DNA from 4 places in the Serratia sp. NPDC078593 genome. Region 3 is predicted to be linked to each of the others. Evidence: predicted binding sites of a transcription regulator. Region 3 holds the regulator's gene; each other region holds the start of a gene.
The links. Region 3 encodes PurR, which represses purine synthesis genes. Its sites were predicted from a motif close to CANGCAAACGTTTGCNTG; they were not measured.

Region 1 (2,207 bases), on a different contig from region 3:
CAATTGATATTGCATGCCTTCTTCCAAACGGCGCCGCAGTTTGAACAAACGCGTTTGTTGCCGCGCCAGACGCAGGTGCGGGTGTTGCTGTTGCAAGCGATGATGTAACCGGCTGAACTGCTGTTGGCGCTGCGCCAGATAATAATCCATCGCCATTTCCAGCCGTTGTTGCTGCGATTGCAATTGGCGCAGTAACTCCAGTTGGTTACGGCTGACCAGCTCGGCGGCGGCAGAAGGGGTGGGCGCACGCAAATCTGCGGTAAAATCGGCGATGGTGACGTCGGTTTCATGACCGACGGCGCTGACGATAGGGATACGGCTGGCAAAAATAGCGCGCGCGACGCGTTCGTCGTTGAAGCTCCACAGGTCTTCCAGCGAGCCGCCGCCACGGCCAACAATCAAGACGTCGCACTCATCACGGCGGTTCGCGATTTCAATCGCCCGAACGATTTGCAACGGTGCTTCACTGCCCTGAACGGCGGTGGGATAGATAACCACTGGCAGCGAGGGATCGCGCCGCTGTAATACCTGCAGGATATCGTGCAATGCGGCTCCGCTGGCGGAGGTGATCACACCGACCCGTTTAGCCGGAGCCGGCAGCGGTTGTTTATTGTGTTGCTCGAACAGCCCCTCGGCAGCTAGACGTTGTTTAAGCTGCTCGAACTGTTGTTGCAGCAAGCCATCACCGGCAGGTTGCATGCTTTCGGCAATCAGTTGGTAATCACCGCGTGGCTCATACAGTGTAATACTGGCGCGTACTAATACCTGCTGACCGTTTTGCGGGCGGAAGGTGGTGCGACGATTACTATTGCGGAACATCGCACAACGAACCTGTGCGCGATCGTCCTTTAAGGTGAAATACCAGTGGCCGGAAGCCGGTTGGGAGAAATTTGAGACCTCGGCAGAGAGCCAGATCTGCCCCATTTCCATTTCCAGCAGCTGTCGAACCGTCTGATTTAGGCGGCTTACGGTAAAAATGGGGGGAGAGGTAGGTAGCGACATGTGACCCAGATCAAATTCCAAAACAACCACTTAATCCGTCGATACTACATGGCTAATAGAGGTAATCAAGAGTTTTTGTAAGAAAGTGCTGGAGGCAACCGATTACGCTCTGTATAATGCCGCGGCAATATTTTATCTTTTCCGCATCCACCTTGGTGAGATATTGCCCATGCTACGTATCGCTAAAGAAGCTCTGACGTTTGACGACGTTCTCCTGGTTCCAGCCCACTCTACCGTTCTGCCGAACACCGCAGAATTAGGGACTCAACTGACCAAAACTATCCGCCTGAATATCCCCATGCTGTCTGCAGCAATGGATACCGTAACCGAATCCGGCCTGGCTATTGCGCTGGCGCAGGAAGGCGGCCTTGGCTTCATTCACAAAAACATGTCCATTGAGCGTCAGGCTGAAGAAGTCAGCCGCGTGAAGAAACATGAAAGCGGCGTAGTCACTGACCCGCAAACTGTCACCCCAGCCACCACGCTGAAAGAAGTGAAAGAACTGACCGCACGTAACGGCTTTGCCGGCTATCCGGTAGTCACGGAAGAAAACGAACTGGTCGGCATCATTACCGGCCGTGACGTACGCTTCGTTACCGATCTCAACCAACCGGTCACTGCGGTGATGACGCCGAAAGAACGTTTGGTGACGGTCAAAGAAGGTGAAGCGCGTGAAGTCGTGCTGCAAAAAATGCACGAAAAACGCGTCGAGAAAGCGCTGGTGGTTGACGACAGTTTCCACCTGTTGGGCATGATCACCGTCAAAGACTTCCAAAAAGCCGAGCGGAAACCTAACGCCTGTAAAGATGAGCATGGCCGTTTGCGCGTTGGTGCTGCCGTCGGTGCCGGTGCAGGTAACGAAGAGCGTATCGACGCGCTGGTTGCCGCTGGCGTTGACGTGCTGCTGATTGATTCCTCCCACGGCCATTCCGAAGGCGTCTTGCAACGTATCCGTGAAACGCGCGCCAAATACCCCGAGCTGCAAATCGTTGGCGGTAACGTCGCGACGGCTGCGGGTGCCAAGGCACTGGCGGAAGCCGGTGTGAGCGCGGTGAAAGTAGGCATCGGTCCTGGCTCCATCTGTACCACCCGCATCGTTACCGGTGTCGGTGTTCCACAGATTACCGCTATTGCCGACGCCGTCGACGCGCTGGCTGGCACCGGCATCCCGGTTATCGCCGATGGTGGCATCCGTTTCTCCGGTG
Region 2 (2,207 bases), on a different contig from region 3:
AGGCAAGTTATTTTCGTCAACGGCAAAACCGTGGTTTTGCGCAGTGATCATCACCGTGTTGTTATCCAGGTCTTTTACTGGATGGTTGCCGCCGTGATGGCCGAGTTTCATCTTCACCGTTTGCGCGCCGCTGGCTAGCGCCAACAGTTGGTGACCCAAGCAAATGCCAAAGATCGGAATGTCGGTTTCAAGGAACTGTTGGATAGCGGCAATAGCATAATCACATGGCTCAGGATCGCCCGGTCCGTTAGATAAAAAGATGCCATCAGGATTCATTTTCAACACCTCGTCAGCCGAGGTCTGCGCCGGTACCACCGTCAAGCGGCAACCGCGATCCACCAGCATCCGCAGGATGTTGCGCTTTGCGCCGAAGTCATAGGCCACGACGTGGAACGGCAGCTCGGATTCTGCTTTAGCTGCTGGCAGCTCATCTTCCAGCGTCCAGCTCCCTTGCTGCCAAGGGTAAGCTTCTTGGGTGGTGACTTCTTTTGCCAGATCCATACCTTTCAAACCAGGGAAAGCCTTCGCTCTTTCCAGTGCCAATGCGGCATCCGGCGCGTCACCGGCAATAATGCAGCCGTTCTGTGCGCCTTTTTCACGCAGCAGACGCGTCAGTTTGCGGGTGTCAATATCCGCAATCGCCACAATATTGTTGCGCTTGAGGTAGTCGGATAGGTTTTCTTCACTGCGGTAATTACTGGCAATCAGGGGAAGGTCGCGAATAACCAGACCTTGAGCGTGAACAGCGGAGGATTCTGCGTCGGAAGTATTGGTGCCGACATTGCCGATATGAGGATAAGTAAGAGTAACGATCTGGCGGGAGTAGGAAGGATCAGTGAGGATTTCTTGATAGCCGGTCATCGACGTATTGAAGACCACTTCCCCCACTGCCGTACCTTCTGCCCCGATGGCCCGACCGTGGAATTGGGTTCCGTCTTCCAGAACCAATAGCGCTGACTTAATCAAAACACCCTCCGAGGAATAATAAATCACAATATTTGCATATTAATTCAGATAACACGATCTAAATCAATGCAAAAACCGCCCTCAAGGCTAATTTTTGGCAAATTGGGCGCATTTTAATGATGCGAGCCTAGATTGTCTACTCCAACCGCCATTTTTTATCTTATTTTTGCTGTTTTCGTGGTTTTATCACCGCATCAGCCACGAAAACACATGCAAACTTGAGTTTGTAAACGGTTGCGAGAAATTATGACAGCAAAACCATGTCCCACAGAGATTAAAAGGGCGAGAAAAAGTATCGAGGGTGAATAAATGATGATAAAACGGTAGTTAATGCAGAAAAACAACAGTAATTAATAAAAATTAATCGAAATACCCATTTATCATGTTAAAAAAATAGAGTGATAAAATATCACCCTACTTTTCAAAAAGTTAAATTAAAATAAAACACATTATCCGAATAAAGATCAATCACAACTCATCTAAATTTAGCACATCTCGCATATCAAATAGGCCATTTTGATGGTTAGCAAGCCAATTAGCCGCCCGCACCGCACCATTCGCAAATGTCATGCGACTTGACGCTTTATGCGTAATTTCTACCCGCTCACCGATGTCGGCAAACATCGCGGTGTGCTCACCGACAATATCACCCGCACGAATGGTGGCAAAACCAATACTGTGCGGTTCACGCTCTCCGGTGTAACCTTCACGTGCATACACCGCGCACTGTTTCAAATCACGCCCTAATGCATCAGCGATCGCCTCCCCCATGGCCAAGGCAGTGCCTGATGGCGCATCTACTTTATGCCGATGATGTGCTTCAACGATTTCAATATCGGTGTAGTCGCCCATCACTTTGGCGGCTTTTTCCAGCAGTTTTAGCACCACGTTAACGCCAACGCTAAAATTAGCCGCGAAAACGATGCCAATCTGTTTGGCCGCTTCACGAATTGCCGCTTTACCGGCATCGTCAAAGCCGGTAGTACCAATCACCATGGCTTTGTTATGCGCCACGCAAAATGCCAAATGCGCCAGCGTACCTTCCGGACGGGTGAAATCGATAAGAATATCAAAGTCATCTACCACGTTATCGAGGCTGTCACTAACCTTGATACCTAATGCCCCCACGCCCGCCAGCTCACCCGCATCAGTATTTACCAGGCTCGAACCTGGGCGCTCTAAGGCAGCCCCGAGCACCACGCCTTGCGCCTGCTGGACAGCCTGAATCAATTGACGCCCCA
Region 3 (2,207 bases):
GTGGTGGTTTTGCTTTTCGCGATATGGGTTTTATGAACTGGCTGTGTGTCGTGAGTGCCGATCACCCGTTAGCGGGGTTACCGGGGCCGCTAAATGATGAGCAACTACGGCCGTATCCCTCATTGGTGTTGGAGGATACGTCGCGAACGTTGCCAAAACGCGTGACGTGGTCACTGGATAACCAGCGGCGGTTGGTGGTGCCAGATTGGGTGTCCGCGGTGGATTGCTTGTGCAGCGGTTTATGTGTCGGCATGGTGCCCGCCCATCGTGTGTTGCCGCAGGTTCAGCGTGGGGAATTGGTATCGCTGCAACTTCCTGAGCCATTTCCACCCAGCGCCTGTTGCCTGACATGGCAACAAAATGCGCAATCACCGGCGATGGCCTGGTTATTGGATTACCTTGGTGACAGTGACACGCTGAATCAGGAATGGTTGAGTGAAGAGAACCTACCGGAACGCCCTGAGAAGGCGCCCCGGCAATAATGCTTAGCGGCGGTAATCAACGAAGGGGCCATCGGCGACCGAGCGACGCTCGATCAGCTTAGGGTGGACTTCAATCACCTGCGACTCTTCACGCTTACTGATAATACGATCCAGCAACATGGTAAATGCCATCTCGCCGAGGCGCTCTTTGGGTTGATGAATAGTGGTCAGCGCCGGGGTGAAATAGCGCGCATTGCGCACATTGTCATAACCGATCACCGAAATATCCTGTGGTACGCGCAAACCGAGTTCATCAGCGGCGCAGATCGCGCCCATGGCCATAATGTCACCACCGCAGAAAACGGCGGTGGGGCGGTGTTTTTGTGACAAAATCTGGTGCATCGCCTTGTAACCGGATTCTGGCTCGAAGTCACCTTGGACGATCCATTCATCGCGAACGTCAATATTGGCCTCTTGTAACGCTTTCAGGAAGCCTTGGTGACGGCCGCCGCCGGTATTACGTGAGAGTTGGCCGGGAATGGCGCCAATGTCGCGATGGCCGCGTTCAATCAGGTAACGCCCCGCCAGATACCCGCCCTCAAAGGCATTATCGATAATGCTGTCGGTGAAATCGCCGCGTGCTGCGCCCCAATCCATGACGACCATCGGAATATTGCGGTGATCCTCCAGCATCCCGAGCAGTTGATCGGGATATTCGGAACACATCACTAGCAGACCGTCGACACGTTTTTGCGCCAGCATGGCCAGATAAGCGCGTTGTTTATCGAGATTATTGTGGGAGTTGCACAGAATCAGTGTGTAACCTTTGCTGTAGCAGCTGTTTTCCACGGCTTCAATCACTTCGGCGAAATAGGGCGCTTCACTGGACGTGGCGAGCAGACCGATAGATTTAGTGTGGTTAACCTTCAGGCTACGTGCCACGGCGCTGGGTGAATAGTGTAACTCTTTGATGGCAGCCCAAACGGCCGCTTTAGTTTCTTCGGCGACGAAACGGGTCTTATTGATGACGTGCGAAACGGTGGTGGTGGAAACGCCCGCGCGTTTGGCCACATCTTTAATCGTTGCCATGTAAAGAATGACTCCTGAACCCACATGTTGCAGCATGTAAGCATGTTGTTAATCGTTTGCCCGCGTAGATCCTTCTCTAGAGTCACGAAAACTTGGTTTTTAGTGTGGAAGTTGTCAGCCACTTGACTCAGGAGGGACGCATTGACCGCTACGCAGTAGTGAACTGCGAATTTTGTCGCATATTGAGCAAAAGGGGAAGATCTAATAGGAGTTATAGACAACAAGATTTTATCGGCGAACTGTGGGAAAATGATTTGACGCACCAAGGTTGTGGATTTTATGCTTATCCAAATAATTTGATCAGGAGCTTCTCATGGATACCGATTTGAAAATGTCTTTGTTCACCACGGTGTGCGCACTGGCATTAATTATTGTTTTTAGCTTTACCGCTGCACTGAACTGATCTCGCTAAAAGAAGGGCCGTTCCTAAACAGAACGGCACCTTTTATCTCACGGCCGTTACGCCAAGTTTTCTGTCACGAATGCCCAGTTAACCAATGCCCAGAAGTTTTCCAGGTAGTTTGGACGCGCATTACGGTAATCGATGTAATAAGCGTGCTCCCAAACGTCCACGGTCAGCAAGGGTTTGTCTTCACCGGTCAGCGGCGTGGCGGCATTGGATGTGTTCACGATAGCCAATGAGCCGTCGGCTTTCTTCACCAGCCAGGTCCAGCCAGCACCAAAGTTGCCCACCGC
Region 4 (2,207 bases), on a different contig from region 3:
TTGCCCACCGGCAGCCCAAGAAATGCCCGTACATGCAACGAAAACTCTGATAAATCCTGTGAAATTAAGGTCACCATCCCGGTATCGTGAGGGCGGGGGGAAACTTCACTGAAAATCACTTCATCACCACAAACGAATAATTCAACGCCGAACAGGCCGTATCCGCCCAACGCGGTGACGACGCGTTCGGCGATGGTGTGCGCGCGTTCCAATGCTAATGCCGACATCTGCTGGGGCTGCCAGGATTCTCGGTAGTCGCCGTCTTCTTGACGATGGCCAATGGGGGCGCAGAAATGGATACCATCCACGGCATTGATGGTGAGCAAGGTGATTTCGAAATCGAACGTGACTAAGCCCTCAATAATCACTCGGCCACCGCCGGCACGGCCCCCTTGTTGTGCATAATTCCAGGCGGTGTGTAGTTGAGAGGCCTCGCGCAGCAGGCTTTGGCCCTTACCGGAGGAACTCATCACCGGTTTAATAATGCAAGGGAAACCGATCTCTTCAACAGCCCGCCGATACCTGTCTTCATTGTCAGCAAAACGGTAGCTTGAGGTCGGTAAGTTGAGCGTTTCCGCCGCCAAGCGGCGAATGCCCTCACGATTCATGGTTAGGCGAGTCGCCTCTGCGCAGGGCACGACGTGATGCCCTTGTTGCTCTAAGGTGACCAACATATCCGTGGCGATAGCTTCAATTTCTGGCACGATGTAGTCGGGACGCTCTTGCTCGACAAGGGTCTTGAGCGCATCACCATCTAACATGTTAATAACATGGCTCCGATGGGCTACCTGCATGGCGGGGGCATCGGCATAACGATCGACGGCAATGACTTCTAGCCCCAAACGTTGGCACTCGATGGCGACTTCTTTGCCCAGTTCGCCAGAACCAAGCAGCATCACGCGGGTGGCTGAGGGGCGAAGGGCAGTTCCAATGGTTAACATAATTTCGTACCTGATATGAAAATTGAAGCGGTCTGAACCAATGCGGCCAGTATATAGGAAAACGATTGCGCTGGCAGTGTTTGCACAATTTCATCTAGTGTTACGGGTAATGGAGTTATCGTAACCTGCTGTTTTCATAAGGAACGAAAAAATTTGCCCTCGCCGAACGATTATGCGTTAATAATCCATGGTGACAGAAGGCTTATAGCACGCCATGCTTTCGCGCCGTCAGTGCCGTTAAGGCAGGTTTATCTAGTAAAGGAACGTCAAATGACTAAGATCACTGGTCACGTAAAATGGTTTAACGAAAGCAAAGGCTTTGGTTTTATTACTCCGGCCGATGGCTCTAAAGATGTTTTCGTACATTTTTCCGCTATCGTTAGCGATGGTTTCAAAACGCTGGCAGAAGGTCAGCAGGTTGAATTCTCCATCCAAGACAGCCAACGTGGCCCTGCGGCAGTCAACGTGATTGCTATCTAAGCAACGTAAGCTGCCAAAAAAACCCGCTCCCGGCGGGTTTTTTTATGGCCGCAATCCAGAAATCCCGCCATCTCTGTTATCATCACTGCCTATTACGGTGTCCGCCAGTAGGCCGCGCCGCCTTTCCATTTTTCCTATAAGAGTTATTGCCGTGAGCACAGTTTCTTTTTCTTCCCTACCGCTGCCAGCCGAACAGTTGGCCAACCTCAATGAATTGGGGTATGCCGAAATGACACCGGTACAGGCTGCCGCATTACCTGCCATCCTGAAAGGGCAAGATGTGCGCGCCAGAGCAAAAACCGGCAGCGGTAAAACGGCGGCGTTCGGTATCGGTCTGTTGGACAAAATCGATGTCAGCCTGGTAGCCGTGCAGGCGCTGATCTTATGCCCAACTCGCGAGCTGGCCGATCAGGTCAGCAAAGAGTTACGCCGTTTGGCGCGTTTTACCCAGAACATAAAAATTCTTACCCTGTGCGGTGGTCAGCCGATGGGGGCACAACTCGATTCGTTGGTTCATGCACCACACATTGTGGTCGGGACACCGGGACGTATTCAGGAGCACCTGCGCAAGCAAACGCTGAAGCTGGATAAATTGAAAATACTGGTGTTGGATGAGGCCGATCGCATGTTGGATATGGGCTTTGCCGATGATATTGATGACGTAATCAGTTATACGCCACCGCAACGCCAAACGCTGCTTTTTTCCGCAACCTATCCGAGCGGCATCGAGCGTATTAGCGGCCGGGTACAGCGGCAGCCGCTGAGCGTGGAAGTCGAAGACGGTGA

Region 1: guaB (IMP dehydrogenase) is a predicted target of PurR. The motif match lies at 1,094-1,111, and genes of this name have one in related genera.
Region 2: carA (glutamine-hydrolyzing carbamoyl-phosphate synthase small subunit) is a predicted target of PurR. The motif match lies at 1,190-1,207, and genes of this name have one in related genera.
Region 4: purT (formate-dependent phosphoribosylglycinamide formyltransferase) is a predicted target of PurR. The motif match lies at 996-1,013, and genes of this name have one in related genera.

Annotation. Positions count from the first base shown of each region.
Region 1 is NZ_JBNNGK010000006.1:94,206-96,412, reverse strand. It holds gene xseA (exodeoxyribonuclease VII large subunit) at 1-1,002, opposite strand, end outside; gene guaB (IMP dehydrogenase) at 1,172-2,207, shown strand, end outside.
Region 2 is NZ_JBNNGK010000001.1:182,212-184,418, forward strand. It holds gene carA (glutamine-hydrolyzing carbamoyl-phosphate synthase small subunit) at 1-966, opposite strand, end outside; gene dapB (4-hydroxy-tetrahydrodipicolinate reductase) at 1,435-2,207, opposite strand, start outside.
Region 3 is NZ_JBNNGK010000005.1:86,307-88,513, forward strand. It holds gene punR (DNA-binding transcriptional activator PunR) at 1-482, shown strand, start outside; gene purR (HTH-type transcriptional repressor PurR) at 486-1,511, opposite strand; gene ACQKDS_RS07725 (YnhF family membrane protein) at 1,825-1,914, shown strand; gene sodB (superoxide dismutase [Fe]) at 1,971-2,207, opposite strand, start outside.
Region 4 is NZ_JBNNGK010000003.1:288,459-290,665, forward strand. It holds gene purT (formate-dependent phosphoribosylglycinamide formyltransferase) at 1-941, opposite strand, end outside; gene cspE (transcription antiterminator/RNA stability regulator CspE) at 1,212-1,421, shown strand; gene dbpA (ATP-dependent RNA helicase DbpA) at 1,573-2,207, shown strand, end outside.